Regions from separate parts of the Qipengyuania triglochinis genome, predicted to be linked through region 2. Evidence: riboswitches for the same ligand, from Rfam matches in the RefSeq annotation. Region 2 holds a riboswitch; the other holds the start of a gene.
What was found. Region 2 has a riboswitch for cobalamin ahead of ACYQ0G_RS01495 (acyl-CoA thioesterase). Riboswitches for the same ligand answer to the same signal wherever they lie in the genome.

Region 1: linked by a shared signal. The riboswitch ahead of ACYQ0G_RS12660 (TonB-dependent receptor plug domain-containing protein) and the one ahead of ACYQ0G_RS01495 (acyl-CoA thioesterase) in region 2 are both predicted to bind cobalamin.

The regions. Positions count from the first base shown of each region.
Region 1 is NZ_BAAHND010000003.1:160,345-176,115, reverse strand. Features, by position in the region: gene cobS (adenosylcobinamide-GDP ribazoletransferase) at 1-426, shown strand, start outside; gene ACYQ0G_RS12670 (histidine phosphatase family protein) at 417-950, shown strand; gene cobO (cob(I)yrinic acid a,c-diamide adenosyltransferase) at 947-1,552, shown strand; cobalamin riboswitch at 1,585-1,805, shown strand; gene ACYQ0G_RS12660 (TonB-dependent receptor plug domain-containing protein) at 1,965-3,857, shown strand; gene ACYQ0G_RS12655 (ABC transporter substrate-binding protein) at 3,857-4,696, shown strand; gene ACYQ0G_RS12650 (FecCD family ABC transporter permease) at 4,693-5,670, shown strand; gene ACYQ0G_RS12645 (ABC transporter ATP-binding protein) at 5,667-6,440, shown strand; gene ACYQ0G_RS12640 (cobyric acid synthase) at 6,448-7,908, shown strand; gene cbiB (adenosylcobinamide-phosphate synthase CbiB) at 7,905-8,852, shown strand; gene cobD (threonine-phosphate decarboxylase CobD) at 8,849-9,850, shown strand; gene cobU (bifunctional adenosylcobinamide kinase/adenosylcobinamide-phosphate guanylyltransferase) at 9,831-10,349, opposite strand; gene ACYQ0G_RS12620 (aldehyde dehydrogenase (NADP(+))) at 10,537-12,099, opposite strand; gene ACYQ0G_RS12615 (sugar porter family MFS transporter) at 12,222-13,628, shown strand; gene ACYQ0G_RS12610 (tryptophan halogenase family protein) at 13,702-15,243, shown strand; gene ACYQ0G_RS12605 (tryptophan 7-halogenase) at 15,240-15,771, shown strand, end outside.
Region 2 is NZ_BAAHND010000001.1:278,149-293,919, forward strand. Features, by position in the region: gene ahcY (adenosylhomocysteinase) at 1-93, shown strand, start outside; gene ACYQ0G_RS01450 (sensor histidine kinase) at 190-2,532, shown strand; gene tsaE (tRNA (adenosine(37)-N6)-threonylcarbamoyltransferase complex ATPase subunit type 1 TsaE) at 2,529-2,966, shown strand; gene ACYQ0G_RS01460 (aminoglycoside phosphotransferase family protein) at 2,963-3,952, shown strand; gene ACYQ0G_RS01465 (nucleotidyltransferase family protein) at 3,949-4,671, shown strand; gene addB (double-strand break repair protein AddB) at 4,664-7,681, shown strand; gene addA (double-strand break repair helicase AddA) at 7,678-11,160, shown strand; gene trxA (thioredoxin) at 11,215-11,535, shown strand; gene ACYQ0G_RS01485 (LysR substrate-binding domain-containing protein) at 11,603-12,391, shown strand; gene ACYQ0G_RS01490 (GNAT family N-acetyltransferase) at 12,384-12,923, shown strand; cobalamin riboswitch at 12,949-13,150, shown strand; gene ACYQ0G_RS01495 (acyl-CoA thioesterase) at 13,331-13,729, shown strand; gene ACYQ0G_RS01500 (DUF1289 domain-containing protein) at 13,737-13,928, shown strand; gene ACYQ0G_RS01505 (TonB-dependent receptor) at 14,166-15,771, shown strand, end outside.

The DNA.
Region 1 (15,771 bases), on a different contig from region 2:
ACATTCGGGGCCGCGGCATTGTTCGTCGCCCTGAGCCTGAAGGTCGCCGCCCTTTCTTCAATCCTCCCCTGGAGCGCGCTGGCCGCATTACCCGTCGCGCACGGGCTTTCGCGTCTGTCGGCAGTGGTTGTGATCGCCACCAGCAACTACGCGCGACCCGAAGGCATAGCCAATCCCGTGGCTGGCGGAATAGCGCGCGACGGGTTGGTCGTTGCCTGGCTTACCGGGCTGATTGCTTTGCTAATCTTCGGTCTCTTCGTTGGCATCGCTGCAGCTGTCAGCGCTGTAGTCGGCCTATGCGTAGGCCATGGGGCAACGCGCCTGCTGTTCGAGCGCAAGCTGGGCGGATACACGGGCGACTGCCTTGGTGCCGTTCAGCAAGTATCTGAAATAGGCTTCTATCTCGGCCTGCTCGCATGGCTCTGATCCTGCTGCGCCACGGAGAGCCGGAGGTGTCGCGTGGCGTATGCTATGGACAGTCAGACATCACTGCCCACATCCCGCGTCAGGACGAGCTCGAGCAGCTTCTCAGCCGTCTGAACCGGCCCGTTGCCCGATTGCATACCAGTCCGCTGCGCCGATGCCGGGAGCTCGCGGAAGAGCTGGCACCCATGCTGGGTCTCGAAGTTCAGGCCGATCCGAGGCTCTGCGAAATCGACTTCGGGCGATGGGAAATGAAACGCTGGGACGATATTCCCCGCGCAGAGATCGATCTGTGGGCCGAAGATATCGAGGGCGCTCGTCCCCACGGCGGCGAATGTGTTGCCCAGTTGGTGCAACGCGTAAGTATCTATCTTACTGCGATTGCGAACGATCAGGGCGACGTCCTGGCCGTAAGTCACCTCGGAGTGGCACGAGCTATGGCTGCCGCCTTGGGACATGCCGATCCATACGAGCTGAAGCTGGACTTCGGCGATTTTCTCACCTTCGAAACGGACCAGATGACATGAGCGAAACCGGGCAGGGCGAACACAAGGCGCAGATGAAGAAACTGCAGGCCGAGCAGGCCAAGCGACGTCGCGAACTTAAAGATCCGCAGCGCGGCGTCGTTCTGGTCCACACGGGCGATGGGAAAGGCAAGTCTAGCTCTGCTTTCGGGGTCATGGCCCGCGCTTTGGGCTGGGGCCAGAAAGTCGCAGTGGTCCAGTTCATCAAGGGCAAGTGGAAGACCGGCGAAAAGCAGTTCTTCGCTCGCTTCCCTGATCTGGTGGACTGGCACGTAATGGGCGATGGCTTCACATGGGACACGCAGGATCGCGACCGCGACATCGAAGCTGCCGAAAAGGCACTCGCCAAAGCCGACGAACTGATTGGCGGCGGCGATTATGATCTGGTCCTGCTCGACGAGATCAACATCGCCCTGAGGTACGATTATCTCACACCGGAGGCCGTGATTGATGTGCTGGAGCGCCGTGGAAACACGCGCGTCATCCTGACAGGTCGCGATGCGAAGCCCGAGCTGATCGAATATGCCGATACGGTTAGCGAGATGCGCGAAATCAAGCACGCCTTCCATGCCGGAATCCGGGCGCAGCAGGGGCTCGACTTCTGACCGGGCAGGATTGACAGCGGCCATCTCTCCGCCCATTGGCGCCGGCAGACGGTGCCTCAGGTGCAAAACGCCTGAAGCTAAGAGGGAAGTCGGTGAGCCCGGTTGGGCAAATCCGACGCTGTGCCCGCAACTGTAAGCCGGGAGCCCCGGACCACTTATGCCACTGGATTGCCCATCAAAAGGCGTTTCCGGGAAGGCGGTTCGAAGGCGATGATCGGCAAGTCAGGAAACCTGCCGTCGCGTCGTTCGTCCGGGGCCGGGTCTAGCCCAATGGGACAGGAAAGTTATTTTCCGAAGTAACGGCAGCTAGGCCGGTTACCGGCGCTGCGACCATGATTGTCGCAGTGTGGCCATCTGTCGATTAACCTGGCGGGCGCCGGAGCCCCTGCCGGGTATGGCTTTGGATTTCTTGATGAAACCCGCATTTTATACGTCTTCCGCAGCGGCTGTACTTGCCCTGTGTTCAACCGGCGCTTTCGCGCAATCGACCGACTTACCTGCAGCAACCGATACCGATGGCGAGATCATCGTGGTGACAGCCAATCGCACCGGTCGTGAGATCAGCCAGGTCGGTGAATCGGTAACCGTGATTGGCGAAACAGAAATCGTGAACCGCCAGCCCAGCGAAGTTCTCGACCTGCTACGTACGGTTCCCGGTGTCACCTTCAACCGCAATGGCGGCCTCGGGACGAGTACCAGCGTTTCCATCCGCGGTGCGGATAGCGACCAGACCGTGGTTCTGATCGACGGCATCAAGCTCAACGATCCGGCTTCACCGGGCGGGGGTTTCAACTTCGGTACTCTCCTGACCGGCAACATCTCCCGGGTTGAAATTGTGCGCGGCTCCCAAAGCGTGCTTTACGGAAGTCAGGCGATCGGCGGTGTGATCAATCTGATTACGCGTGAACCCAGCGACGACCTTGGCGTCTTTCTGAGCGGGGAATACGGGGAGCGCGATACGGCGGAACTGGTCGGCAATGTGGCCGGTCGCTTCGGACCCGTAGGTGCCAGCGTCGGCGCGACCTATCTGCGGACGGACGGCATTTCTGCCTTCAGCGAAGCGCGGGGCGGCAAGGAGAAGGACGGTTTCGAAAGCCTTGGCGTCAACGGCAAGCTCGACATTGCCTTGGCGGATAACGTCTCGGTCGATTTGCGCGCATTTTATGCAGACGGCGAGACGGACATCGACGGTTTTGGGGCCGATGGTTTCGAGGATACGCAAGAGGTGTCCTATCGCAACGACTTCGTCGGATATGCCGGTATCAAGGCTGATCTGCTCGACGGGCGAATGCGCAACCGATTGGGTTTCGCCTATACCAATATCGACCGTCGCAATTTCGATTTTGGCAGCGACAGCGAGACTTTCGATGCGAATGGCGAAAACCGTCGCTACGAATATCAGGGCGTTTTCGACGCAACCACCTTCGCCGAACTCGTATTCGGTGCCGAGCGCGAAGAGTCCGAATTCCGCAGTTCAAGCTATGGCGGCACGCCGGAAAAGGCCGATGTATGGCTCAACAGCGCCTATGGCCAGCTCAACCTCACCCCATTCAGCGGCCTCTCGCTGACGGGGGGCCTTCGCTACGACGATCACGAGACCTATGGCGACGAAACGACCTTCGCCGCCAGTGGTGCATATTCGCCTAATGCGGGCGCAACGGTGCTGCGGGCAAGCTATGGCGAAGGGTTCAAGGCCCCATCGCTTTACCAGCTATACAGCGTTTACGGGAACACGGCGCTTATGCCGGAGACGTCCGAGAGCTGGGACGTCGGACTCACCCATCGCTTTCTCGGCGGTCGGGCCCAGGTCGGCGCGACCTATTTCGAACGCGATTCAAAGAATCTGATCGGGTTCGTGTCGACCGACACCGATCCTTACGGCTTCTACGACAATACGGAACTCGCCTCCGCCCATGGCTGGGAGCTTGGCGTAGCCATGCGCCCGGTCGATGGCTTCGATGTTGCGTTGAATTACACTACGATCGATGCAGTCGATGAGACGACCGGCAATTTCCTTCCCCGACGGGCCAAGGACAAGGCCAGTGTAGTGGTGGATTACAGACTGGAAAGCGGCATCGGGATCGGTGCGACCGTCCTGATGGTCGGCGACAGCTTCGATAATGCCAGCAACAGCCGCGAACTCGATGGGTATGTCGTGACCGATGTTCGCGCGAGCTACGGTCTTACTGACAACCTTGAAGTTTTCGGACGCATCGAGAACCTCTTCGATACCGAGTATGAAACCGTGTTCCGGTACGGCCAGCCTGGACGTGCAGCATTCGGCGGCGTGCGTTACCGGCTCTGATGATCCGGCTGGCGATCCTCGCGGCGTTGGCAAGCCTTTTCCTCGCAGCCTGTGCGCAGGCTCCGGGGCCAAGGGCTGACTCTGACGCGCCGCGGCGGATCGTCAGCCTCGATTACTGTGCGGACCAATATGTGCTGAAGTTCGCTGATCGGGGTGACATACTCGCTCTGTCGCCCGATGCCGAAAAGAGCTTCTCCTACATGCGGGCGGAAGCCGGGGGCATTCGGACAGTTCGCCCGCGCACGGCAGATGTCCTTGCACTTCAACCCGATCTGGTGGTGCGAACCTATGGCGGGGGGCATGACATCGCCAACTTCCTGGAGAAGCCCGGAGTTCCGGTGATCCAGATCGGCTTTCCGCAGACGCTGGACGAAGTTCGCAGCGAAGTCTTGCGTGTCGGGACCGCGCTTGGAAAACCCGAAAAAGCTGAAGGATTGGTGGCCGAAATGGATAGCCGGCTCCGGGCGATATCGGCACGAAAACACCCACGAAGGAGTGCGCTCTATATGACACCAGCGGGCGTCACGACCGGAGAAGGAAGCTTGGTGCACGAACTGTTCGTGGCTGCGGGGGTGGATAATTTCCAGGGTCGGCCCGGCTGGAATCCGCTTCCGCTGGAGCGGCTCGCTTACGAGAAGCCGGATCTGATTGCCGCATCATTCTTCGAGGGAGGGACGAACCACGTCGACAACTGGAGCGCTGCGCGTCATCCGGTGGCCCAAACCCAGTTGAGGGATTTGCCCGTGGTGCCGCTGGAAGGGGCGTGGACTGCATGCGGCGGGTGGTTCGTGGTTGATGCCGTGGAGGCCCTGGCTGCAGCGGCGGAGGAACCGTCGTGAACCGGGTTGTGGCCATGCTCGGCGCTACACTGATAGCGGCCTTATTGCTTTCGGTGACGCTGGGGTCGGTATCCTTGCCAATCGACCGTTTGCTGGCTGCGCTCGCCTTCCAGGGCAGCGAAGGGGATAGGTTGGTCGTCTGGCAAATCCGTCTCCCCCGCGCGCTGGCTGCGGCCATGGTAGGTGCAGCGCTCGGCATGAGCGGTGCCGCGCTTCAGGGCCTCCTTCGCAATCCGCTCGCAGAACCGGGAATTCTCGGGGTCTCCGCAACGGCCGCCCTATTCGCGACTTTCGTGCTCTATTTTGGTTTCGCCGCCTTTGGGCCATTGGTTTTGCCACTGGCGGCGGTCGCCGGTGCACTGCTTGCGACATTGGTCGTCGCTCTGGCGGCGATCCGGACTCGCTCGGTCGTCACACTGATCCTGATCGGCGTTGGCCTGTCGAGTTTTTCTGCTGCGATCATGGCGCTCTTGATGAACCTTGCCCCCAATCCCTTTAGCCTCGCCGATATGGTGAACTGGATGTTGGGAACGGTCGACAATCGCAGTTTCGCTGATCTGGCATTTGCCTCTCCTTTCATGATCGCAGGTGCTGTCGTGCTGTTGCTCTCGCGGCGCGGTTTGTCGGCATTGGCGCTGGGCGACGAGGCAGCCGAAGGGCTGGGGCTCGATCTGCGCCGCCAGCGGCTGGCGGTCATCATCGGGGCAGGGCTCGCCACCGGCGCGGCGGTCTCACTTGCCGGAGCGATTGGCTTTGTCGGTATCGTGGCGCCGCATCTCGTGCGGCCATTCCTGCGATATGATCCGGCACGTCTGCTCATACCTTCCGCCTTGCTCGGCGCATTTATCCTGGTCGTGGCCGATATCGGCGTGCGCGTTCTGCCGACCGACAGCGAACTAAAGCTGGGTGTTGTTGCGTCGCTGTTGGGGGCGCCGGTATTCATCTGGATCGCGGCACGGAGGAGGCTGGCATGACTCTGCTCGATGCCCGGAACCTGAGCTATGCCGTCGACGGCAAGCAGCTTGTGGCAGATGCCAGTTTTTCGCTGAAAGCAGGCACGCTGACGGCGCTGATCGGCCCGAACGGCTCTGGCAAGACGTCTCTTCTGCGCCTCGCGCTTGGCTTGATGCCCAGCGATACCGGCAGCGCTTCTCTCGGCGGGGGCGCAGTCATGGACCTGTCACCTCTGGAACGGGCTCGCCGGGTGGCGTATCTTCCTCAGACCCGCCCCTTGGTCTGGCCGCAACCGGTCGAGGACATCGTTGCCCTGGGCCGCTTTGCCTATGGCGCAGCGCTGGGCCGCCTTTCGCCGGAAGATGAAGGGGCAGTGGCCCGCGCAATCGCCGCCTGCCAGCTGGAGGGTTTCGAGCAACGGGCTGCCGATACTCTGTCCGGAGGCGAATTGGCCCGCGTTCACCTCGCCCGCGCGCTTGCTTCGGAGACACCGCTGGTGGTTGCCGACGAGCCGATCGCCGCTCTCGATCCCCGGCACCAGCATCAAACCATGGGTTTGTTTGCCGAAATGGCTCGCGAAGGTCGCGGCGTGCTTACGGTGATCCACGATCTGGACCTCGCGATGCGCTATGCGGACCGCGTTATATGGATGCATGAGGGTCGGATCGTTGCGGATGGTACGCCTCAGGAGACCTGCACCCCCGAAATGTTGCATAAGGTGTTCGGCATTGCTTCACGCGTCACGCAGCAGAGCGAAGGGCTGCGTCTCGATATCGAAGGGCCAGCGTAATTCCGCGATGGGCGCACGGGCGATCATGCTTCAGGGTACGGGTTCGGACGTCGGCAAGTCGCTTCTCGTCGCTGCCCTGTGCCGCATTGCACATCGCCGAGGGATAAGGGTCGCGCCCTTCAAGCCACAGAACATGTCGAACAACGCGGCCGCCTGTTCGGATGGCGGAGAAATCGGGCGGGCCCAGGCGCTGCAGGCACGTGCAGCTGGGCTCGAACCCTCGACTGACATGAACCCTGTGCTGCTGAAGCCCGAAGGTGATCGGCGCGCACAGGTCGTCGTCAACGGCACTGCGCTGCGAAGCGAGGAGGCAGCGCAGTACATGGCCAAGCGTGGAAGCCTGCTTGCTCCCGTTCTGGCAGCGTTCGAGCGTCTGCGCGATACGTATGATCTGGTGATCGTCGAGGGCGCGGGGAGTCCTGCCGAAGTCAATCTGCGGGAAGGCGACATCGCCAACATGGGGTTTGCGCGCGCCGCCGATGTCCCGGTGGTGCTGGTTGGAGACATTGACCGTGGCGGGGTCATCGCCTCCATCATCGGGACGAAGGCCGTTATCGAACCGCAGGATGCTGCGATGATTGCGGGCTTCGCAATAAACCGGTTCCGCGGGGATCTCTCGCTATTCGACGAAGGCATCCGCTTCATCGAGAAAAGGACCGGTTGGCGCTCTTTTGGCGTTGTTCCATGGCTTCCATCGGCTTCGAGACTTCCGGCGGAAGATGCCGTGGTGCTCGATCGGCGTCTGCCAAAAGGGAAGGGAATTGTAATCGTCGTTCCGATGCTCTCACGGATCAGCAATTTCGACGATCTCGATCCCTTGCGAGCGGAAGAAGACGTCGACCTCCGCTTCATTCCTCCCGGGCAACCCATTCCCCGCAAGTGCGACGCGATCATACTCACCGGTACCAAGTCCACTTTGGCGGATCTCGCCATGCTTCGCGGCGAAGGGTGGGATCACGATATTATCGCTGCATTCCGTACCGGGGCGCATATCGTGGGCCTGTGCGGCGGGTTTCAGCTATTGGGCGCTCGGGTCGAGGATCCAGACGGGCGTGACGGATTGAAGGGGGCTGCTTGCGCCCTCGGTCTGTTCGATATGACAACGGTTATGTCTGGCGAGAAAACCGTTCGTCCTATACAAGGAAAAACGCTTGCAGATGGCGAGCCCGTGACTGGCTACGAAATTCATTCGGGTCGATCCACCGGTACTGCTCTCGATGCGCCTTTCTGCCAATTTGATGATGGTACCAATGATGGTGCTGTGGGCGCGGGTGGGCGGCTAATAGGGACTTATCTGCACGGATTGTTCGCTAGCGATACCTTTCGGACCCGCTGGCTGAGTAACATTCGCAGCGGCAGGACCAGTTCGCTGAACTACGAACAGGATGTGGAACGGGCGCTCGATCAGCTTGCGGATGGAGTGGAAACGGCACTCGATATAAAAGCGTTGTTCGAACTGGCGCGATGACTGCCGCTTGGATCATGCTGGGCGGGCTGGTTCTTGAGGCGTTTTGCGGCTGGCCCGATAGGCTGGATAAACGCATCGGCCATCCGGTGCGGTGGTTCGGCTGGCTCGTGACGCGGGCCGAACGGTTATTGAACCGGGAAAATAGCGGGAGGGCCGTTCGCATCCTTCTTGGCGGCATGGCGGCACTCTTCATGATTTCTATCGCGGCATCGGCAGGACTAGCCATCGAAGTTCTAGCGCCTTCGGGAGTGGTGGGCTTGCTAATCCAGTCAGTGGTCGCTGCCAGTCTAATCGCGAGCCGATCGCTGAACGATCATGTGGCCGCTGTTGCGCAGGCGTTTGCACGTAATGGGTTACCGGGCGCCCGATCGTCGCTGAGCAAGATCGTAGGCCGCGAAACGCATTCGCTGAATGAGCAAGCGATGGCGCGCGCGGCTATAGAAAGCCTGGCGGAGAACACGTCTGACGGTGTAACGGCGCCTTTGTTCTGGGGCGCACTGTTCGGACTGCGTGGGCTGTTCGCGTATAAAGCAATCAACACGCTCGATTCCATGATTGGGCATCGCAATGCGAAATACGAGGCATTCGGCAAGATAGCCGCTCGGATTGACGATATTGCCAGTTTCGTTCCTGCGCGCCTGACGGGTTTCTTGTTCGGTCTTGTAAGCGGGTCAGCGCGATCATTCAGAGTCATGGTTCGCGATGCATCGTCCCATCGCTCTATCAATGCTGGCTGGCCGGAAGCCGCGATGGCTGGTGCACTGGACATCCGGCTTTCCGGTCCCCGATGTTATGGCAACGGTCTCAGAGAAGAGCCTTGGTTGAATGCCGATGGGCGCGAAGCGTTCATGCATGATCTGGCAAAAGCGCTCTCAATCTATCGGCGCGCAGTCATCGCAATTGGCCTTACACTCTTCGCGGTGGGCGGGATTGTTTCGTTGTGAATGACGACAAACTCTTCACAGGTCACGGTGGGCGCATCGATGTGTTGGCGCGCGCGTTTCCACATGGGCCGAAACCTTGGCTCGACCTTTCGACGGGTATCAATCCTTGGCCCTACTTTGTGCCAACTTTGGCGCCAGAAGCGTGGACACGATTGCCGACAGAAGAAGCACGGAAAGCATGTGAAGGTGCCATGGCGAACGCGTTTGGATGCGCTCCCGAGGCTTGCCGGGCTGTCGGTGGGACAGAGATTGTCATCCGACAACTGCCAGCCATTCTCAGATCGCGTTCCGTGGCCGTTCGGTCTCCAAGCTATGCCGATCACAGACACAGCTGGCATGCTGCGGGAGTGGAAGTGCGGGAATTGGACGATCCGCTCGAAGTGGTCGAAGATGTCGATACCGTCGTTCTTGTGAATCCGAATAATCCCGATGGACATTGCTGGTCAGTTGGCGAGATGGAAGAAGCACGGCGAAGGCTTACTAGACGTGGCGGGTGGCTGATAGTCGATGAAGCCTATGCCGAACTCGATCCCGAGGCCAGCATGGCTCCAGCAGCAGGTCGCGCAGGGCTGATCGTTTTGCGGTCTTTCGGCAAGTTCTTCGGTCTCGCGGGAGTACGGCTTGGCGCATTTCTAGCGCCGCCGGCGGTCCTCGACGAGCTTGGAGAAAAAGTCGGCGGTTGGGACGTGTCGGGACCTGCGCTTGCAGTAGGACAGGCGGCTTACGCAGACGAAACATGGCAGAAAAAAACGCGAGGCCGTTTGGCCGATGCTTCGCTTGCGCTGCAGCATGTTCTCTCTGGCGCGGGCCTTGAAGACGCGGGTGGAACCGATCTTTTTCGCTACGTCAAAACTAAAGATGCGGCTGCAGTCTGGCGAGGTCTAGCGGAGAACGGCGTTGCCGTGCGTCGGTTCGAAAACTGCAATCAGGCTCTGCGTATCGGACTTCCTCCCGACCCTCAATCGCTATCCAGATTGGCTAAGGCACTGGCCGTTTAAGGCTAAGTGGCAGTCCCGCCACAACCAATTCCACCGTGTCGCAAACCTCCGCCAAGCGCTGGTTGAGCCACCCCTGTTGATCCCTAAAGCGGCGCCCGAGCGGGTGCTCAGGGACGATGCCCGATCCAACCTCGTTACTCACCAGAAGCACCTCGGCTCTTGTGTTCTTGAGACTGTCGATCAGGTCATCGGTGGCAGAGTTCGCGTCCCGATCGCCAAGCATGAGGTTCGACAGCCAGATCGTGCAGCAGTCTACGACCACCGTGCCTTCCTGTTGGTTCTGAATTGTTTCAGGCAATTCGAGAGGCGCTTCGACAGTGATCCAGCGTGCATCGCGTTCTGCCCGATGGAGCGTGATCCGGTCTTCCATCTCGGTATCGTAGGCCTGGGCCGTCGCGACGAATATGTGCGGCGCGGGTTGCGCCTCTGCCAAGGTCAGCGCCCGGCGGCTTTTCCCCGACCGTGCGCCGCCGAGAAGCAGGGTCAAATTGTCCGTCATATGGCCTCGTCCTGTAACTGTTCTCATAACAGCATCGTATGGACAGAGGCACAGCGCACCGGGTTCGTGCCGTCAAGTTGCGATAGGGCTGTTTAGTACAGAGGTTATCGAACACCCAAAGGAAAAAAGGCGGGGCATCTGCTGCCCCGCCTTCCAGATCACTTAGGTTCGGTCCAACTCGCTTAGCTTAAAGTTGGTAGGTCCCATCGACACGGGTGAGGGTGCCGCTTGCGTCGTCTTTCAGCGCTGCCGGAAGCAGGCTTTCGGGGAGATCCTGGTAACAAACCGGACGAAGGAACCGATCGATCGCCAGCGTACCCACTGATGTGCTGCGGCCATCCGAAGTTGCCGGGTAAGGACCGCCATGGACCATGGCATGGGTGACGTCGACGCCGGTCGGCCAAGCGTTGGCCAGAATGCGACCTGCGCGCTGCTCCAGGACTGGCAGCAGTTTTGCCGCCTCCTTATGGTCGGCTTCGTTCAGGTGAAGAGTCGCGGTTAGCTGACCTTCCAGACTTTCGAGAATGGCAGAAACTTCGGAAAGATCGCTGCAACGCACGATGATCGAACTCGGGCCGAAAACTTCTTCCTCGAAGCCGGCATTCTTGCGGAAGGCAGAGGCCGAAACGGTATAGACCTGCGCACGACCGCAGGCACTCGATCCTTCTTCGCCAACACCGACCGGCTCGGCGCCGTCGAGCGCTCCAAGCGTATTGATACCGTTGCGATAGGCGTCGCTGATCCCCTGGGTCAGCATGGTCTGGGCAGGAACCGAGCTCAGGGCTTCACGCGCCTTTGCGATGAAGCGATCGGTTGCCTCGCCTTCAACCGTCAGCACGATGCCGGGGTTGGTGCAGAATTGGCCCGCCCCCATCGACAGCGATCCGACGTAGGCTTCCGCCAAGGCATCGGGCGCTTCTGCGAGTTTGTTTGGCATGAGAACGACCGGGTTGATGCTGCTCATCTCGGCAAAGACGGGGATGGGCACCTCGCGATTTGCAGCATGTTCCATCAGCGCCAGCCCGCCACCGCGCGAACCTGTAAAGCCGACTGCTGCGATCCGCGAGTCCTTCACGAGAGCTTCGCCGAGTTCGAAATCGGTACCGGACAGAAGCGAGAAGACCCCTTCTGGCAAACCGCTTTCCTTGACGGCTTCGGCAATTGCGCCGCCCACCAGTTCGGAAGTTCCGGGGTGTGCGGGGTGCCCCTTGACCACGACGCAGCAGCCCGCGGCAAAGGCAGAGGCAGTGTCTCCCCCTGCAACCGAGAAGGCGAGGGGAAAGTTGCTGGCGCCGAATACAGCGACCGGGCCCAACGGAATCTTGCGCATGCGCAGATCGGGCTTGGGCGGAGTACGGTCAGGGTTGGCATGATCGATCCTCAGACCTTGCCACGCGCCGTTCTCCACCTCGTCGGCGAACAGCCGCAACTGACCGACCGTGCGGCCGCGTTCGCCGTTTAGGCGCGCTTCGGGCAGGCCGCTTTCCGCCATGGCACGCTGGGTGAGCGTGTCGCCAAGCGCGTCAATCTTGTCAGCTGCCAGGCGCAGGAAGGTAGCACGCTTGTCGAGCGCCAGGCTGCCGAATACCTTCTGCGCTTCTGCAGCGGCGGCGCAAGCATCGGCAACGTCGGATTTTGATGCTTCGGCGAATTCGGGATCGAGCTTGTCTCCGCTGGCCGCCTCTACGGCCGAGAAAGTGCGATCGCCGTTGCGCCATTCGCCCGCGATGTAGTTTTTGCCTGTCAGCATGGCCATTCTCTCCTGGATCCAAATTTGTCTTCGTGAAAAGGCGACTTGCAAAGCCGCAAATTTCCGTGAAAGGTAGCGCTAACATATACACACGATTGTGCAACAGCACAGCATGGGAGGGAATTTTGGAGAGAGCGCAGACAGGTGCCAATATGGCGCTGATTTCCGCAATTGTGGCAGTTGCCACCTTGGGCGGGTTTCTATTCGGATTCGATAGCGGTGTTATCAATGGGACGGTCGATGGTCTGAGGATCGCGTTCGACTCGGATGAAGTCGGCACCGGCTTCAACGTGGCCTCCATGCTGCTGGGCTGCGCGGTCGGCGCTTTCGTCGCTGGCAGGCTTTCGGATATTCTCGGGCGCAAGCGCACACTGCTCATCGCAGCTGCGTTCTTCATCATCAGCGCTTACGGTTCGGGTATTGCCGGATCGTCCGGAGAGTTCGTCATCTACCGCATCATCGGGGGGCTTGCGGTAGGGGCTGCCAGCGTCTTGGCGCCAGCCTACATCAGCGAAGTGACTCCTGCTGCTATGCGCGGACGGCTTTCGAGTCTGCAGCAGGTCATGATCATCGTCGGCCTTACTGCGGCGTTTCTCTCGAACTATCTGCTGGCTGAGTTCGCTGGTTCTTCGACCGACCAGTTCTGGCTCGGTTTCGAAGCGTGGCGCTGGATGTTCTGGATGGAACTGATACCGGCAACGATCTTCCTGCTGGCATTATTCTTCATCCCCGAAAGCCCGCGCTACCTCGTCACCCGGGGTGATCGCGACAAGGCTCATTCGGTGCTTTACCGACTGTTTGGCCACGAAACGGCGAACCGCAAGGTCGGTGAAATCGAGACCTCGGTCTCCAACGATCATGCGCCGAGGCTGTCCGATTTGCTCGACCGCAACACACGCAAGGTTCGCCGGATCGTGTGGGTCGGCATTGGACTGGCGGTCTTCCAGCAACTCGTCGGTATCAATGTGGTGTTCTACTACGGTGCGGTCTTGTGGCAGGCCGTCGGGTTCAGCGAATCCGATGCCCTCAAGATCAATATCCTGAGTGGCGCCATCTCGATCGCAGCTGTCCTGCTGGCGATTGCCCTGATTGACCGGCTTGGCCGCAAACCGCTGTTGTTGATCGGTTCCATCGGTATGGCGGTGACGCTCGCGATCATGTCTTTCGCGTTCATGAGCGGATCGCTTGTCGATGGCAAATTGCAGCTATCGGATGGTGCGGGCTTGGCAGCACTGGTCGCCGCGAACATCTATGTCGCCTTTTTTAACTTCAGCTGGGGCCCTGTCATGTGGGTCATGCTGGGCGAAATGTTCCCCAACCAGATCCGTGGGTCGGGTCTTGCGGTCAGCGGCTTTGCCCAATGGGTCGCCAATTTCGGCATCACCATGACCTTCCCGATCATGCTGGCGAGTATTGGCCTAACCGGTGCCTATGGCTTCTATGCGATAAGCGCTGCGGTCTCGGTAGTCTTCGTCTGGCTGATGGTCCGCGAGACTAAGGGCCTCGAACTGGAGCAGATGGAGGGCTAGCGGCCCTTGCGCTTTCACAACGGCCTGTGCCTGACTCTGGTTCGCGTCTTCCCGTGATGATACCGTTCGTCATATGAAGCAGAGCGGCCAGAGCAGGTCAGGCGGTTCCCGCAAGCGGCGCGTGGTTGTGCTGGGCGGGGGTACTGCTGGCTGGATGACTGCTGCGGGTCTCGTGCGGCTGCTCCCCGATGCCGTAGATGTGCAATTAGTCGAGAGCGAAGATATCGGGATCGTCGGTGTTGGTGAGGCTACGCTGCCACATATTCGGGGGTTCATCGAAACGCTCGGTATCGACGAGGCGGCCTTCATGGAGGCTACTCACGCGACTTATAAACTCGGCATCGATTTTCGGGATTTCGGCCGGATCGGCACCAGTTACATTCACCCCTTCGGTTCTTTCGGCGAAGAATTGAATAGTGTCGCGTTTCATCACTACTGGCTCGAATTGCACAGGCACGGGCAGGCCGGTCAGCTTGGCGACTATTCTCTGGCCGTTGCCGCTGCATTGGCGAACAAGTTTCGCCCACCGGCAGCCGACGAAAGCCTCGCTTCGACCTATGGTTACGCCTATCAATTCGATGCTACGCTCTTCGGCCCCTTCATGCGCAATTTTGCAACCGAAGCGGGTGTGACACGGCACGAAGCGAAGGTGGTCGCAGTTCAGCGCAACACTGCAAACGGAGATGTGGCGGCCCTCGAACTGGATGATGGGCGTCTAATAGAAGGCGATCTGTTCGTCGACTGCTCGGGCTTTCGTTCTCTTCTGCTGGGAGAGGAACTGGGGGAGCAGTGGGAAGATTGGAGCCATTGGCTTCCATGCGACCGCGCAGCAGCCATGCCGTGTACGCATTCGAGCGAAGACATTTCTCCCTATACCACGGCCACAGCCATGCCTTCAGGGTGGCGATGGCAGATCCCGCTGCAGCATCGCATGGGTAATGGTTATGTTTTCTCCAGTGCGCATGTGAGTGAAGATAGAGCGTGCGAGGCAATCATTGGCCACGTGGACGGCAAGCCATTAGCCGATCCACGGATTCTGCGCTTTCGCCCGGGAAGAAGGCGCAGGTCGTGGTCCCGTAATGTTATCGGGGTAGGGCTTGCGAGTGGGTTTCTCGAACCTCTCGAATCCACTTCCATTTACCTGGCGCAAATGGCGATAACCTATCTGATCGAACTCTTTCCCCAGGCCGACGCTATCGACGCGAGTGACAGAGACGAATTCAATCGTCTCGTAGATATGGAATACGACCGGATCCGCGATTTCCTAATCCTGCACTACCATGCGACGACCCGCGCTGATTCCGAATTCTGGAATGACATGCGAACGATGCGGGTACCCGACACTCTCGCCGACAAACTAAAGTTGTGGCGCAGGACCGGCCGGGTCGCAAAATACTCCGAGGGCCTGTTTTTCGAACCGAGTTGGGTTGCGGTGTATATCGGCCAAGGCCTGATGCCGGAGCAGCATGACCCCCGACCGGCTGCACTCGATCGGACGAAACTGACCCGCGCTGTGGACCGTCTGGGGCAGGCGGTGCGTGCCGAGGTACAGGGCATGCCGCGCCATCGCGATTTCCTGCGCTCCGATGCCTCGCGACTAGCCCCTGCGGTATGAGTGTCCCGCGCGAACCCCCAAGCCGCATCGTTGTGGTCGGTGCGGGTCCGCTTGGATTACTTGCCGCAATCGGATTGAAGCGCGCCTCGCCCGCCTCAGAGCTGGTCGTTGCGGGTGAAATGCCGGGCGTCGGCTCATTTGCCGACTGGTCCCATACCGCGATGCCTTTCACTACTTCCCTTCACGAAAGGCTGGGGATCGCAGAAAGCGAAATCGTCCAGAAAGCAGGCGGCAGTTACCGTTTGCTGACGCGTTTCATGGGGTGGGATGAACTCGGTTCAAATGGTGTCTTCTGCTACGGTGATAGCCTTCCCGCCGAAGTGAAAATAGCGTTCGCTCGCGACTGTGGCTCTGGCAATGCGGGACCAGCATTGCCCGTGCGATTTCCTTATCTGGCCGAGCGCCTTTGCGCTGCCAGCCGGTTCGCCTCGCCCCCGCCCGATCGGGTCACGCCGTTGAGCCACATTCCCTATGCACTCCGCTGGGATCCACATGCCTATCATCAACTCTTGGTGGCGAAAGCCCGCG
Region 2 (15,771 bases):
GGTGTTCAGCTGACAAAGCTCAGCCAGGGCCAGGCCGATTACATCGGCGTGCCGGTCGAAGGACCGTTCAAGCCTGAACATTACCGTTATTGATCGGTACATGCGGCGGCCCGGCAACCCGTCGGGCCGCCGCCATAGCGGTTGCATCTCCGGTTGCATCCGGCCCGCTGGCGGCATAGCTGGCAATTGATGGAAATTTCGCCCGTATTTCTGCCTCTCATAGGTCTGCTGCTCGCATTGTGGACCGGGGCAGCGATATTCCTGATGATCAAGGCCAGTCGGCAAATTCGGAGCGCACGCGCGCATCGCAATGCCGCGCGCCGTTTGGCCCGCATGGTCGAAGACGGTCCAGCCATCGCCTTGCTGGTACGGGCCGATGGCCGGATCGAGGCTCCTGATCGGTTTGCACGCTGGATCGGGCTCGATACCGTGCCCGAATATCTCACCGAGCTTTCGAGAGCCGATGGCACTGGCCTTTCCGAAGAGCAGGTCGAAGAACTTTCGACCCATGTACGCCGCACCCAGAAGACCGCCCGCCCTTTCAAGATGGCGCTGCGTCCGGTCGGTTCGCGCAAATCTCTGTCCCTCCGGGGCGCTCTTGCAGATCCCATGGTTTCGCCGAGTGGCGCTGCGCTGATCTGGGCTTTCGACTTTACCGAAACCGAAGAAGAGCTTGCCAGGCTGGGCGAAGAGGCCGCGCGGGCGCGCGATGATTTCGCGGCGCTGGTAGGCCTGATCGAGGCTGCACCCATGCCGATGTGGTTCCGCGGATCAGATATGCATCTGCGGCTCGTCAACCGGGCGTATGTCGAAGCTGTCGGGGCTGAAAGCGCGGATCAGGTCGTGGCTGACCAGATCGAACTGGTCGAACAGATCGGCGGGCGAAGTGCGGCACAGGTCGCGCAGCAGGCGGCTGACCGCCGACAGCCGATCGAGCGTATTCTGTCGGCAACGATCAACAATGCGCGTCGCACTGTGCGCGTTACCGACCTTCCGTTGGTGGGTGAGGGCATCGCCGGCTATGCGATCGATATCGAGGAAATGGAAGAACAGGCGCGCGAATTCCGCGCCTTCCGCGAAGCGCAGCGCTCCATGCTCGACCAGTTGTCCATCGGCGTGGCGCAATTCGATTCGCGGCAAAGGATGACTTTCGCCAATCAGCCTTTCCACCGCACGTTTTCGCTGCCTCCGGGAGTGGTCGCGGAGCGTATCCGTTTCGAACAGATGCTGACGGTCGCGCGTGAAAACGGGAAAATACCCGAAGTGCGTGACTTTCCCAGCTGGCGCAAGGAATTGGGTGAGTGGTTTCAGAAAGACGAGCCTGAAGAGTTCAACTGGCCCCTGCCTGACGGCACTCATCTGCGGTTAGTTGCCCAGCCTCTCCCTGATGGTGGCCTCGTGATGATCGCTGAAGATCACACGGAACAACTCGCTCTTTCCGCCACCAGGGACACATTGCTACGCACGCGAACTGCAACGTTCGACAGTCTGTCCGAAGCGCTGGCAGTGTTTGCCCCCGATGGTCATTTGGAATTGTGGAACCGCGGTTTTCCGACCGCATGGGGTCTTGATGGCGAAGTCCTCGACGGACACGCCCAGGCAGAGGAGTTGCTGGGGAGTATAGCCGGCCAGCTCGCCGATCCTCAGGAGGTCGGCAAGATAGGCCAGACTATCCGTGCAGCCACGCTTGATCGCAAGCACAACCAGCATACGGTTGAGCTGTCTGATGGACGTACGCTGACCTACAGCGGCGTTCCGCTCCCCGATGGCAATGGTCTGCTGACCGTCCTCGATATAACCGCATCGCAACAGGCGGAGCAGGCGCTGCGCGAACGCAATCGGGCGCTGGAAGAAGCCGATGCGGTAATGACGCGCTTTCTCGCCAATATGTCGTATGAATTCAGGACGCCGCTGACCACTATCGGAGGCTTTGCGGAATTACTGACGCAAGGAGTTGCTGGCGAACTCTCCGCGCAGGCCCGCGATTATGTCGAAGCCATCACGACCTCGGTCGAAAAATTGACCGAGCAGGTGGAGAACGTACTCGACCTTTCACAGTCAGAAGCGGGGCTCATGCCGTTGCGCAAGACGAGGGTCGACGTGCTGCCATTCATCGAACAGATCGTGCGAAAGCGTGAGGAAGCGATCATCGACGCCGGGCTATCGCTGGATCTCAACGGCAATCCCCAGAAGTCGATCGAGGTGGACCGACAGCAATTGGAGCGTGCCATCGGCCAATTGCTCGACAACGCCATCAGTCACACACCCAGTGGCGGTAAGATTTTGATCGATATATCCAAGCGGCGGGGCGTGAATCGTATCTCTATTTCAGACAATGGAGAGGGCATGAGCGAGCACGAACTTACCCGGGCGCTTGAAGGCATCCGGATGAGCCATGATGGCAAGGGCATCGAAAGAAGACATGGGCTGGGAATACCGCTCGCCCGACAACTTATTGAAGCACACGGCGGTACGCTGGATTTTCAAAGCCGAAAGAACAGCGGAACGACGGCGACGATTACCCTGCCATGATAGTTGAACTCTCCGACCTTGGTGCCATGGAAGCTTACGGCGCGCGTATTGCAGCCCGGCTGCTGCCTGGAGATGTCGTCGCTTTATCGGGCGGTCTGGGTGCGGGCAAGACTACGCTGGCCCGCGCAATAATCGCTGCGCTCGGCCATTTGGGCGAAGTGCCATCACCTACTTTTACGATCGTCGAAACATATGAGCATCTGCGCGTTCCACTGGTGCACGCCGATTTTTACCGTCTCGACCATCCATCTGAAGCGCAGGAAATAGGCCTCGACGATTATCGCGAAGGTGCGGCATTACTAGCCGAGTGGCCAGGCCATGCAGGGGGCTTTGAACATGAGCCCACTTGCTTTGCAATTACGCTGGAAACGGTGGGAGAGGGGAGACAGGCCATTGTGAAGCCCGGCCAGGCTTGGCAAAGCCGTATCCCATGAGCGACGCCATTTTTGAAGACATCCAGAACTTCCTCGGTGCGACCCGCTGGGAAGGCTCCGAAATCGCCCCGCTAGTGGGCGATGCCAGTTTCCGCCGCTATTTCCGTATCCGCCGGGGAGGGCAAAGTGCAATGCTGATGCACGCTCCTCCGCCACACGAAGATCCGCGGCCCTTTCTGCATGTCGCCGAGTGGCTCAATGCCAACGGCCTGCGTGGTCCCGAAATCCTGCGCGAAGAGGCGGAAAAAGGCTGGGTGCTAACCGAAGATTTCGGCGATACGCGGATGAAGGAGTGGATCGACGATCATCCGGATGACGAGCACGATATCTATTCCAAGGCCATCGAAACGCTCGTTCGGCTTCACCAATTGCCGCCGGGCCCTTTCGAGCCGTACGACATGGCGGTGTACCAGCGCGAGGCGGCGCTGTTCCTCGAATGGTATTGTCTCACCGCCGGGCTAAATGTCGATGAAGCGGGATGGACGGCCGCATGGGAAGAGGCGCTCACCCCGCTAATGCCTCGTCAGGAGCCAGGGGTTACGGTCCTGCGCGATTATCATGCGGAAAATATCATGCTGCTCGAAGAAGGTTCGCTGGGCGGCGAGCAGGGACTGATCGACTTTCAGGATGCTCTCGTTGGCCACCCTGCCTACGATCTTGTCAGCTTGCTTCAGGACGCGCGGCGCGATGTCTCCGCCCAGCTGGAACACGACATGCTGTGCCGTTACCGCGCAGCTGCCGATCCGGGAGACCACTTTGAAGCCGATTATGCGCGGTTGGGGGCTCAGCGAAATGCGAAGATAATCGGAATCTTCACTCGCCTTTACAAGCGGGACGGCAAACCGCGCTATCTCCGCATGATCCCCCGAGTGTGGCAAGCGATGGAGCGCGATCTGGCCCACGAAGCGATGGCCCCGGTCGCCACATGGTTCGATGCGAATATTCCGCAGGAACTGCGCGATGCCTATGGTGGAGAGATCTCGTGACCAAGCTCGTCTCCGATACCGCCATGCTGATGGCTGCCGGCCTGGGCAAGCGCATGCGCCCGCTCACCGCCACCACGCCGAAACCGCTGGTACGCGTGCTTGGCAAACCACTGATCGATCGCGCGCTCGATCGCGTGGAAGACGCCGGCATCGAAAAGGCGGTGGTCAATGTCCACTATCTAGCCGAATCCATCGAAGCGCATCTCGGTCCACGCAAATGCCCTGCGGTTCAATTTTCCGACGAGCGCGAAGAACTGCTTGAAACGGGCGGCGGCATGGTCAAGGCAAGGGCTGCAGATTTGCTGCCCGACCCGTTCTTCGCCTGCAATGCCGACAGCATCTGGCTCGACGGACCGCGGAACGCCTTCGAAGAACTTTCGGACGCTTGGGATCCGGAGCGTATGGATGCTTTGCTGCTGGTGGTGACCCATGCAAGGGCACGCAATTTCGATGGCTCAGGCGATTTCTACATGGATGGCTTGGGCAAACTCACCCGCAAGCTGCCCGGCCGTATAGCCCCATTCATATATACCGGCGTTCAACTGGTTTCGCATCGCCTGTTGCGTGATGCGCCGGCAGGCAAGTTCTCTACGAACATCCTGTGGGACCGGGCGATCGAGGAAGGGCGCCTGTTCGGAATCGCCTTTACCGGTACGTGGTACGAGGTCGGCACACCGCAGCATATACGCCCGACGGAAGAGGCGCTGACGGGTGGCTGACGCACGAGGCGGGCCGCAAGTCTATTCCATCGCCGCCCACAGAGGCTTCGCTGACGCGCTCGTTGCCGGACTGGTACCGCGCTACGGAGATGGCGAGCTTGGCCTGGCGCGCCTGACCTTGCTGCTGCCAAGTTCGCGGGCCCGCCGTACTGTTTCGGAAGCATTTATCCGCCATGCGGGGAGCGAGGGACGGGCTGGCCTGCTGATGCCCCGGATGGCGGTGGTGGGTGACCTCGATCTGGACGAGGCGCTTGGTCCGTTGCTCGATCCTCTCGGGGCGAGCGAGATCAAACCCTCCATCGATCCGCAGCGGCGAATGTTCGCACTTGCGCGATTGATAGCCGAGCAAATGGGCGGAGACGCTCCTAAAGGCGCCACGCTTCTCAGGCTGGCTCGCGAGACGGGCGCAACGATGGATCGCCTGCTAGTCGAGGATATCGGTCCGGAACAACTGCTCGACGAAAAGGTGGTCGACATTTTTCCTGACCTTTCGGCGCATTGGCAGGACACCATCCGTCTATTTGCCAATGTCCAGGTCAAATGGCTCGCCTGGTTGGGCGATAATGGAATGCTGGACGCTGCTGCACGCCGCAACCGCCTGTTCGACAAAGCGCGCGAGACGTGGCTGGCCATTCCACCTTCGACCCCAATTGTGGCAGCTGGGGTTACCAGTGCTGCCCCCGCGCTAGCCAAGTTGTTGCGCGTTGTCAGCGAATTCCCGCAAGGTGCTGTGATCCTTCCCGATTTCGATCTGACGATGGATAGCCAGGTGTGGAACGAGCTCGGCCGGGCAGGCGCTGCGCCCACGCCAGTTGATTCCGCTTTTGCGCGGAATGATGCGGTCACGCATCCGCAATATCACCTCAAACTTCTCCTCAACCGCATGGGCGTCGCCCGCGAAGAGGTCCAGCAATGGCACCGCAAAGGCATGACTGCTGCACCGCCTGAACGCAGCCATGCCATTTCCGCGCTGTTCCTGCCGCCAGAGGCCAGCAAGGTCTGGGTCGATCTGCCGCCTGAGAAGAGGCGCCTCTCCGGTGTTCGAATAATGGAAGCGTCGAATCCGGAAGAGGAAGCGCAGGCCATCGCACTGCTGGTACGCGAAGCCTTGGCGGAACCTGAAAAGCGGGTCGCTGTCATTACCCCGGACCGCCCGCTTGCGCGGCGGGTCGTCCACCATCTGGCGCGGTGGAACATTGTCGCGGACGATTCTGCTGGTCGCCCGCTTTCTCACACTGCCGCCGGGCGGGCCTTCCTCCTCGCTGCGGAAGTCATGGCCGAAGGGGCGAGGGCGGTGCCGCTGATGGCGCTCCTAGGCCACCCGCTCGTGAACGGCGGCATGGATCGCGGGCGCTGGTTGCGGCTCTTGCGCAAGCTCGAACGCGAATTGCGCGGGCCCCGCCTTTCACCAGGGCTAGAGCCTGCAAGGGCGGAGGTCGCACGGCTTGCTGAAAAACAGCCCGATATGGCCGAGTGGTGGACCACAGTCGAAATTCATGTTTCTCCCTTGGTCGATATCGATCGGGACGCTTCCGCCGGTCTTGCTGACCTTATCGATATTTTGGCAGCGAGCGCGGAAGCGCTATGTGGCGAAAAGCTGTGGTCCCAGGAAGACGGACGAACGCTCGCCGGTTTCGTAGAGGAATTTCGCCTGCATGCCCGTGAGTCGGATTTCCAGATAGCCCCCCGCGATGTTGCAGCCGTGCTTGGTGACGCCATGGAAGAGCGCGCTGTTCGGCCACCGTATGGGGGGCATGCGCGCGTGCAGGTGCTCGGCTTGCTTGAAGCGCGGATGAATAGAGCGGATCTCGTGATTTGTGCTGGCCTCAACGAAGGGACGTGGCCCGCGCGGGGAAGCGTAGATGCCCTGCTTGCGCCGCCGGTCCTTCGCGCCCTAGGTGTGCCGGGCGGGGATTTCCGTATCGGTCTGTCGGCGCACGATCTGGCAGGTGCGATGGGTGCGCCCGAAGTCGTTCTCAGCCGTAGCGAACGGGACGAGGGTGGACCGGCAATTCCAAGTCGCTTTCTCCTGCGCGTCCAGGCCCTGCTAAGCGACCTGCTTCCCAATTACGAAGATCATGAGGCCATCGCGCTTGCGAGTGCCATGACCCGCGCGGAACCAGCCCCAGACTATCCGCGACCTGCTCCCGTGCCGCGAGCCGAGCAGCGCGATGTCGATATTTCCGCTACCACGCTCGACCGTTTATTGGGCGATCCGTACCAGTTTTTCGCCCAGAAGATCATGGGCCTGTCCGATCTCGATGCGCTGGACGCAGACCCTGACGCACTGTGGCAAGGCAATGTCGCGCACGAGATACTCGAGCGCTGGCATATTGCGCGCAGGGCAGACCCCGCGGCACCTATCGCGCCGATTATGGAACAGGTTCTGGTTGAGCAAAATGCCGACCCGCTCATTCGGGGCTTGTGGCAGCCGCGCCTGCAGAAGGCGCTGGAATGGGTAGAGGACACTGTCTCTGCCTATGATGGGCGGGACATTATCGCAGTCGAAGCCAAGGGCGGGATGCAGTTTGACGGGGTGTTTGTTCACGGACGGGCCGATCGACTCGACCGGCTATCGGACGGCAGTCTGGCCATTGTGGACTACAAAACCGGCAAGCCTCCCAGCGCCGCAATGGTAGAAGAGGGCTTTGCGCTTCAGCTCGGTATCTTGGGCCTGATCGCTGAAGATGGAGGCTTTAAAGGTATTACCGGCGAACCCGGCGGGTATGAATACTGGTCCTTGGGCCGTGCCAAGGACGAGAACCCGCATGGCTTCGGCTATATCGACGTGCCGCTGAAAGTCGGTGCCAAGCGAAGCGGGATCGATCCAGAAGAATTCCTTCCGCTCACCCGCAGCAAACTGAGCGAGGCCATCGGGAAATATATCAAGGGCGACGCCCCGTTCACTGCGCGAGAAAACCCGAACTATCCCACCTACGATACGTATGACCAATTGATGCGCCTGGAGGAATGGCTACCGCGTCAGGGTGACGGGGAATCGCAGGCATGAGCGGCAAGGTCTATCCTCTCAAGGATACGCAGGCAGACAGCGTCAATCCCAAGGAGAGCGTGTGGCTTTCTGCCAGTGCCGGGACGGGCAAAACGCAGGTGCTCTCAGCCCGCGTGTTGAGGCTGTTGCTCGAGCCGAATGCTGATCCCTCTCAGATCCTTTGCCTGACCTTCACCAAAGCCGGCGCCGCCGAAATGGCGGTCCGCGTCAATTCGGTCCTTGCACGGTGGGTGCGGATGGATGCCGGACAGCTGGCGACCGAGTTGGCACATCTCGGCGCGCCGATCGATCCCGAAGCACAGTCGCGCGCCCGGTCGCTTTTCGCACGCGTCCTGGACTGTCCAGGAGGGGGCCTGCGCATCGACACCATTCATGCGTTTGCCCAGTATCTGCTTGCCGCCTTTCCCAGCGAGGCAGGGGTGCTCCCGGGCAGCCAGCCTATGGAAGATCGCGACCGCGACCTGCTGAGCCGGGATGTGCTTTCCAATTTGCTGGCCGATGGTGATCTAAGCATCCGCGATGCCGTTGAGGAGATGAGCCGGCGCAAGGGTCCCGATGCCGTACTCGGCTGGCTGATGCGGTGTGCACGTCACAAGGACCTGTGGGACCAACCTGGCTGGCAGCATTCATTGCGCGATCCGGTGCGTCGCCTGCTCGGCATTCCCGTGGATGCGGACGAGAAATGGGTGGCCGAAGGCTGCTCGGATGCGAACTTTCCGGTTCAAACGCTGCGCGCCATGCTGCCTGCCTTCGATGGATGGAATACCAAGTCGGCTGAAACCAGCAGAGGGTTTATCCAGCAATGGCTGGCGTTGGATCCGAAGGCGCGTCTCGCCGAACTCGATGGGTTCTGTCAGCGTAACTGCATCCTCAAGAAGGATGGCGACCCGACTTCGATGAAGGGGGCGGAGAAGAACGATCCCGATTTCCCTCGTAAACAGGAGGAAATTGCCGAGGCGGTCGCCGCGGTAAAGGAACGGCGTAAGCTTCTCGCCCTGGCTGGTTTCCTTGCTCCGCAGCTGGAGGCGGGTCGGGCCTTTGCATTGCGGTGGGAAGAAGCCAAGGCGCGCGAAGGTCTCGTTGATTTCGATGATCTCATACACCGAGCTGCGCGTTTGTTGTCATCGAGCCAGATGGCGGACTGGATACGCTACAAGCTCGATCGCAGTTTCGATCACATACTGGTCGACGAAGCGCAGGATACGAACAAGGCGCAGTGGGCCATCGTGAAAGCGCTAACCGACGATTATTTCGACGGGCTGGGAGCGCGGGGCGATGCGGTGCGCACCATTTTTACCGTCGGCGATTACAAGCAGGCGATCTTCGGTTTCCAGGGCACAAGCCCGGAGAACTTCCGCGAAGCCCGCGACTATTTTCGAGACAAGATGGATGCGGCAGCGTCGACAGCCGCGGAAAGCAGATCGATCGGCAAGGCAGGCCGGCTGGAAGAGTACGATCTCGGGCGCAGTTTCCGCACCAACCAGACTGTCCTTGGTTTTGTCGACCGCGCGATGGAAAGCATTGGTCATGAGGGCTTCGGTCTTGAAGAACCATCACCTCCGCATGTGGGCGCAGATGCGCCAGGGATTGTGACCCTCTGGAAGGAGGTCCGAATCGTCGAGGGGGGTCAAGACGAGGCGAGCGAAGAAAATGGCTGGTTAGCGCGTCACGACCGTCTGATGGCGGACAAGATCGCGCAGCAGGTTGCAGAATGGCTCGATCCGGCGGGTGAAGGCTTTACGCTGGTCAAGGGTGGCGCGCGCCGCGCGGAGGCCGGCGATGTCATGGTGCTGGTGCAAAAGCGGCGCGAGCTCGCTTCGCTGATCGTGGCGCGACTCTATGCGCATGGCGTTCCGGTCGCTGGCGTCGACAGGCTTCGGCTGGGTAACCCGCTGGCGGTCAAGGACCTCATGGCTGCGATCCGCTTCGCCGCGCAACCACTCGATGACCTGACGCTTGCGAGCCTGCTAGTCTCGCCATTGTTTGGCTGGAGCCAAGAGGAACTGCTCGAATTCGGATGGCGCGCGAAGGGCATCCGCCTATGGGAACATTTACGTGCTTCGGACCATCCGCGTGTCGCTGAAACGGTGAACGGCCTGCGCGAAATCCTCCGCCGGGCGGATTTCGACAGCCCGCAGCAACTGCTTCACTACATTCTCGTTGGACCGATGGATGGGCGCCGGAAACTCGTGGCGCGACTTGGGCGGGAGGCGAACGATCCGATCGACGAACTCCTCAACGCCGCCAACGCTTATGCCTCGACCCATGTGGCGAGCTTGCAGGGCTTTATCCGCTGGTTCGATGCGGGTGATGGCGAACTGAAGCGTGAGGCAGGTGAGGGCGGAGATCAGGTCCGTGTGATGACGGTTCACGGCTCTAAGGGGTTGCAAGCACCGATCGTGATCCTGGCGGATGCTGCGATCCGGCCCGACGCCTCCGGCGACCTGGCACTTGAAGAAACGCCGCTGGGGGCTCTGGAAAGCAACATCGTCCCGCTGCCACCGCTGACCAAGGAAGAAAAGGTCGGGCCGGTGAAGGTCGTCGAAGAGATGAGCAAATTACGCGCCATGCAGGAGCACTGGCGGCTGCTCTATGTCGCAATGACCCGCGCCGAGGAGGCACTTTTTATTGGTGGTTCGCTCGGCCCGCGTGACGCGAAGAACGGCCCGCATGAGGATAGCTGGTACGCAAGGCTGCTAGCCCTGTTCGACGAAGGGGAGGCGGTCGAGGACCCGATCTGGGGCGCGCGTTGGGAAACAGGTGAACGCGCGCCTTCGGTACCGGCATCGACCAAGGGAGCGCAGCCGCAGACGATCGAACTTCCTCTTTGGGCCAAGCAGGCTGTAGGTCCCGAACCGCGGCCTCCGCGTCCATTGGCGCCGTCGGGTTTGGGCGAAGTGGAGGGGAGCGATCCGCCGCTCCAACACGATGTTGCGGCTGGAGCCGCGCGGCGCGGCGTGCTGATCCATGCGTTGCTCGAACGATTGCCGGAGCTGGCGGATGACCGGCGCGAGGACGCGGCACGAATCTGGCTGGCGCAGCAAGCGGCTGACCTTTCCAGCGAAGAGCGCGAGGACATGCTGGCGCGTGCCTTGGCTGTGCTCGCCGAGCCCCGCTTTGCCGATATCTTCGCCCCGGGCGCGCTGGCGGAAATCCCGCTTGCCGCAACAGTAGAGGGACAGGTAGTCATGGGGACCGCCGACCGACTTCTCGTCACGCCGGAAAAGGTGACCGTCGTCGATTTCAAGACCGCGCGCCGCCCGCCGAGTTCGCTGGAAGAAGTTCCCGATACAACGCTGCGGCAGATGACGGCCTATGTCGCTGCACTGGAAGTAATCTACCCCGGTCGCTCGGTCGATGCCGCCGTGCTCTATACGCAGACGCCCCAGCTCATCGCCTTGCCTCAGTCAGCTCTCGCGCCATACAAGGCCGCATTTGCGGATCGGCAGGAAAGCTTTCCAGCGATGGCCGTTGAGTAATCACCACACGCGCCCATATGGGCTGCCAAGATATTTGATTTCAGGAGTATTCCCATGGCCACCATCACCGTCACCGACGAAGGATTCCAGAAAGACGTTCTGGATAGCGACAAGCCCGTTCTCGTGGATTTCTGGGCAGAATGGTGCGGACCCTGCAAGATGATCGCTCCCGCTCTGGAGGAATTGAGCGAGGAAATGGCCGATCAGGTGACCATCGCCAAGATGGACATTATGGAAAACACCGGCGTTCCGGGCCAGATGGGCGTCCAGTCCATTCCCTACCTCGTGCTTTTCAAGAATGGCGAACCCGCTGCACAGATGCGTGGTGCTGCGCCCAAGGGCCAGCTCAAGCAGTGGCTTGAAGGCGCACTTTAAGCCCTGAAGCCATATCCTCGCGCCGCGAACTTGTCTTGCGGCGCGACCTTGCTAAACGCGTGAGACCATGAAGCGCACGCACCTGCCCCTGAACGCCCTTCGCGTCTATGACGCTGCGGCCCGACACCTCAGTTTTACCCGCGCCGCGGATGAACTGGCGGTGACACCGGCTGCGGTCGGCCAGCAGATCCGCGCGCTTGAAGACCATCTCGGCACGGTCTTGTTCCGCCGAACCAGCAAGGGGCTGGAACTGACCCAGGAAGGGTCAGCCGGTTTGGATTCCCTTCGCGAAGGCTTCCTCAAGTTCGAGGAAAGCGTGTCTGCCATGCAGGCAGGCCAGGCAAGCGACAACTATACCATCGCCTGTCCACGCGAATTTTACGCGCAATGGCTCGCGCCCCGGCTGGCAGATTTCTCCAAAGAAAATCCCGACGTCAAATTCTCGTTCGTCGCTGATGAGAACGCGGATTTCACCGAAGCCAACCTCGACTGCGCCATCAGGCTGGTCGATGGCCCGGGTGATTTACAGGGTATAGAACTTGCCGCCGCGCGCCGGGTAACGGTTGCTGCGCCAAACGCACCCGATCGCTGGATCGATTGGGGGCTACCGTTGCAAGACGGCGTGCAGGCTCACGTCACTGTAAGCAATGCGGGGCAGGCTCTGTCGGGTGCGATGGCAGGGTTGGGCATGGCAATCCTGCCCGAACTGCTTGCCAAGGAGGCGATCGAGGCTGGCCGTCTCGAAGTGCTCGACGGTCCGGAAACGGGCACGCGGGCCTATTGGCTTGTCGCGCCGACGCCGCAATGGCGAACGAAGAAGGTGCGCACGCTCGTCGATTTCTTGTCGGGTGAATGACGTTCCGGTCCTGCGGACGGAGCGGTTTACGCTGCGTCCACTGGAACCAGCCGATGCGGCGGCCCTTTTCCCGACATTCGCCGAAGACGCGCAGTGCCGCTTCCTCACGCGACCCGCATTCGGTAGCGAGGAAGAACTGTGGGGCTGGCTTGCCGACCCGGATTGGAACGGACGTACCTGGATCGCCGAAGATGACCGCAAAACTGTGGCGGGCCGCTTCGTGGCCATCCCAGGGCATGAAGATGGCATAGAGGAAATCGGTTATGTTACCTGCGCTCATCGTCAGGGCGATGGTGTAGCCTACGAATGCACCTGCGCCCTGGTACGGCATCTGATCGATAACGAAGGCAGACGTAAGCTCACTGCCGAGGTCGACATGGAGAACATTCCATCGATCCGTCTACTTGAGCGCCTCGGCTTCACACGAGAGGCCGTATTCCGCGAGCATGAAACCACTCACAAGGGCCTGTGCGATGTCGCGATTTACGGGCTGCTTGCATCCGATCCGCAACCACATCCCATTCGAACCTGATCTTGACCCGGTGGGACGGGTGGCTCATGCGCCGCGTGTCGAAGGTTCTCCGGGGCGGCTTGCCGAACCGGAGCTAAGACGGGAAGCCGGTGTGAAACCGGCGCTGCCCCCGCAACTGTAAGCGGCGAGCGGCGGTCCACTCATGTCACTGCGGCCATGGCTGCGGGAAGACGGACCGATCGCACCGACCCGCGAGCCAGGAGACCTGCCTTTGGCGCGATAACGTCCACCGGCGGGGTGTCCGGTTCGGTTGCTTGCGGCAGATCACGGGCCGGACATTGGGTCCGCGAACCCGCAGCCATGACCAGCTGTACCCAGAGCTCCCCGCCTGCTTCTTCGGGGAAGATAATGATGATTACACATTCGAATGACGGTCCATCGACCTGTGATGACGGAGGCCCGGCGCTATGAGCGAAGAAACGATGCCCACTGGCGAGGCCGCGATCCGTGTTACAGCCGTTCCGGCGGACGCCAATGTTTACGGAGACATTTTCGGAGGCTGGCTGATGGCGCAGATGGATCTGGCCGCCTCCGCCATCGCATCGCGCCATTCGGGCGGGAGGGCAGTGACGATCGCCGTCGATGGCATGACCTTCCACCGCCCGGTGTTCGTGGGGGATGAGGTGTCGGTCTATGCTACACTCGAGGAAGTGGGGCGGACTTCAATGAAGGTCGCGGTTGCTACCTGGCGGCGGGACAGGCATTCCGAAGAGGCAAATCTGGTGACCAAGGCTCGCTTTACCTTCGTGGCTATTGGTCAGGACCGCCGGCCGCGTTCGGTAAAGCCGCTCGCTATAATTGCGTGAGATAGAAATGACGGAACCGGTCGCATCCCCCTGTATCAATATATGTCGGCTCGATCCGGCGGGAGAATGGTGCATGGGTTGCGGCCGGAGCCTTTCGGAGATTGCAGCTTGGGGAGCCGCGTCCGATGCAGAGCGACGTTTAGTCGTAGAGCGGGCACGACGGCGCTTGGATGTCTCAGAATCGTCCCAATACAGCTGAAAATAGCGCTTTCGGATAACCACGCGCACGTTGGGTTTGCCAGGGCTCGAAGTCTCGAGACACCCTCCGCGAAAACCCCACTTTAATCAGAAGTTGGCCGGACCCTCAGGTTTCCAAGGCAGGTTTGCAATGCTTGTGCTCATGAAAATGGCATGAGTTTGAAAAACACCTTGTAATAATGCTAATCATTCGCAATAGCGCGCTCCGACATCAATGGAGGGCAAGTTGCCAAATAACATGAACAAGAGCAGGGCAGGTACAACCGCGGCATCAACACTGCTGGCAGGTGCGTTCGGCGCGGCATTCCTGCCGACCGTCGCCGTTGCGGAGGAAGTCTCCGAGACGCAGCCGCAGGGTGAGATCGTTGTCACGGGCCAACGCCCGGACGTGAACGTGAATGCCGAAGAATCGCCGTACAAGATCGATCGTTCGACCGATCGCAAATTCACCGACGACGTTCTCGATACGCCGAAATCGCAGACGATCATTCCCAAGGAAGTGATCGAGGATATCGGCGCCAATAGCTTCCGCGAGATCGTCCGCAGCACGCCGGGCGTGACGCTTGGCACGGGCGAGGGCGGCAACGCGTTCGGCGACCGCATCTTCATCCGCGGCTTTGAAGCACGCAATGACGTCTACATCGACGGCCTGCGCGATCCGGGCGTAACCAGCCGCGAGATTTTCGCGGTGGAGCAGGTCGAGGTCGTAAAAGGCCCGAGCGCCATTTACGGCGGTCGCGGCACCACCGGCGGTCTCGTCAGCCTTCAGTCGAAAAAGCCGCAATTTGATAATGATTTCGCCGTCATCGAAGGCGGTATCGGCACCGAAAACTATTACCGCGGCACGATCGACGCGAACTATCAGCTCGGTGAAGCCGTGGCCCTGCGCGTAAACGGTCTTTACCACGATGCCGATACGCCCGGCCGCGATTACGTCGAAAGCGAGCGCTATGGCGGCACGGCTGCCATCACGCTGCGCCCCACCGATACGCTCGCTATTTCGACCGATTACTATTACTACCGCCTCGATGGCGTGCCCGATTATGGCCACCCCTTCGATGCTACGACGCAAGAGCCCTATCTCGTCGACAGGGATAATTTCTACGGTGTGGTCGGCCGCGATTTCATCAAGAACGGGGCCGACATCGGCACCGCGCAGATCGACTGGTCCCCGACGCCGGGGCTGAGCTTCCACTCGGTCACCCGCTATGGCGAAACCTACAATCGCTATGCCGTGAGCGAACCGTCGCTTTGCGTGTTCGAGCGCGATGCGCAGGGCAACTGCCCACGTGGCGGCGGGACACCTGTGCCCGAAAGCGAATATACCGTCAGCCCGGCGATGAAGAGCAGCTGGCGCGACAACAGCTACTGGGCCAACAGCACCTATGCCTTGGCTGAAACGCAGACCGGCGGGATCGGCCATGAAATCGTCCTTGGTGGCGATTTCAGCGAGGAGACGATCGATTCCTATCCGCTCGACGTGCCCACGACAGTGGAGGATGCTGAGGGCAACATCATCTCGGTGCCCGGCGGGCTGATCTACGACCTGTTCGATCCCGATCCGGTGCTTGGCTATGACGTGCCCATTGGCCCCAATCGCAGCAACGGCCCGACGACGACCACGGCGCGCAACTTTGCGGGCTATCTGCTCGACACGATCCGCTTCTCCGAGGCATTCCGCATCGTGCTGGGCGGCCGGATCGACACGTTCGACGTGGATTATGCCAGCCCGACCTCCACGCTCAACTATTCGAAGGACTTCTTCAACTGGCAGGCCTCCGCGGTCTACAAGCCGTCGCCCAAGGCCACGCTTTATGCCAGCTACGCCACCAGCTCCAATCCCA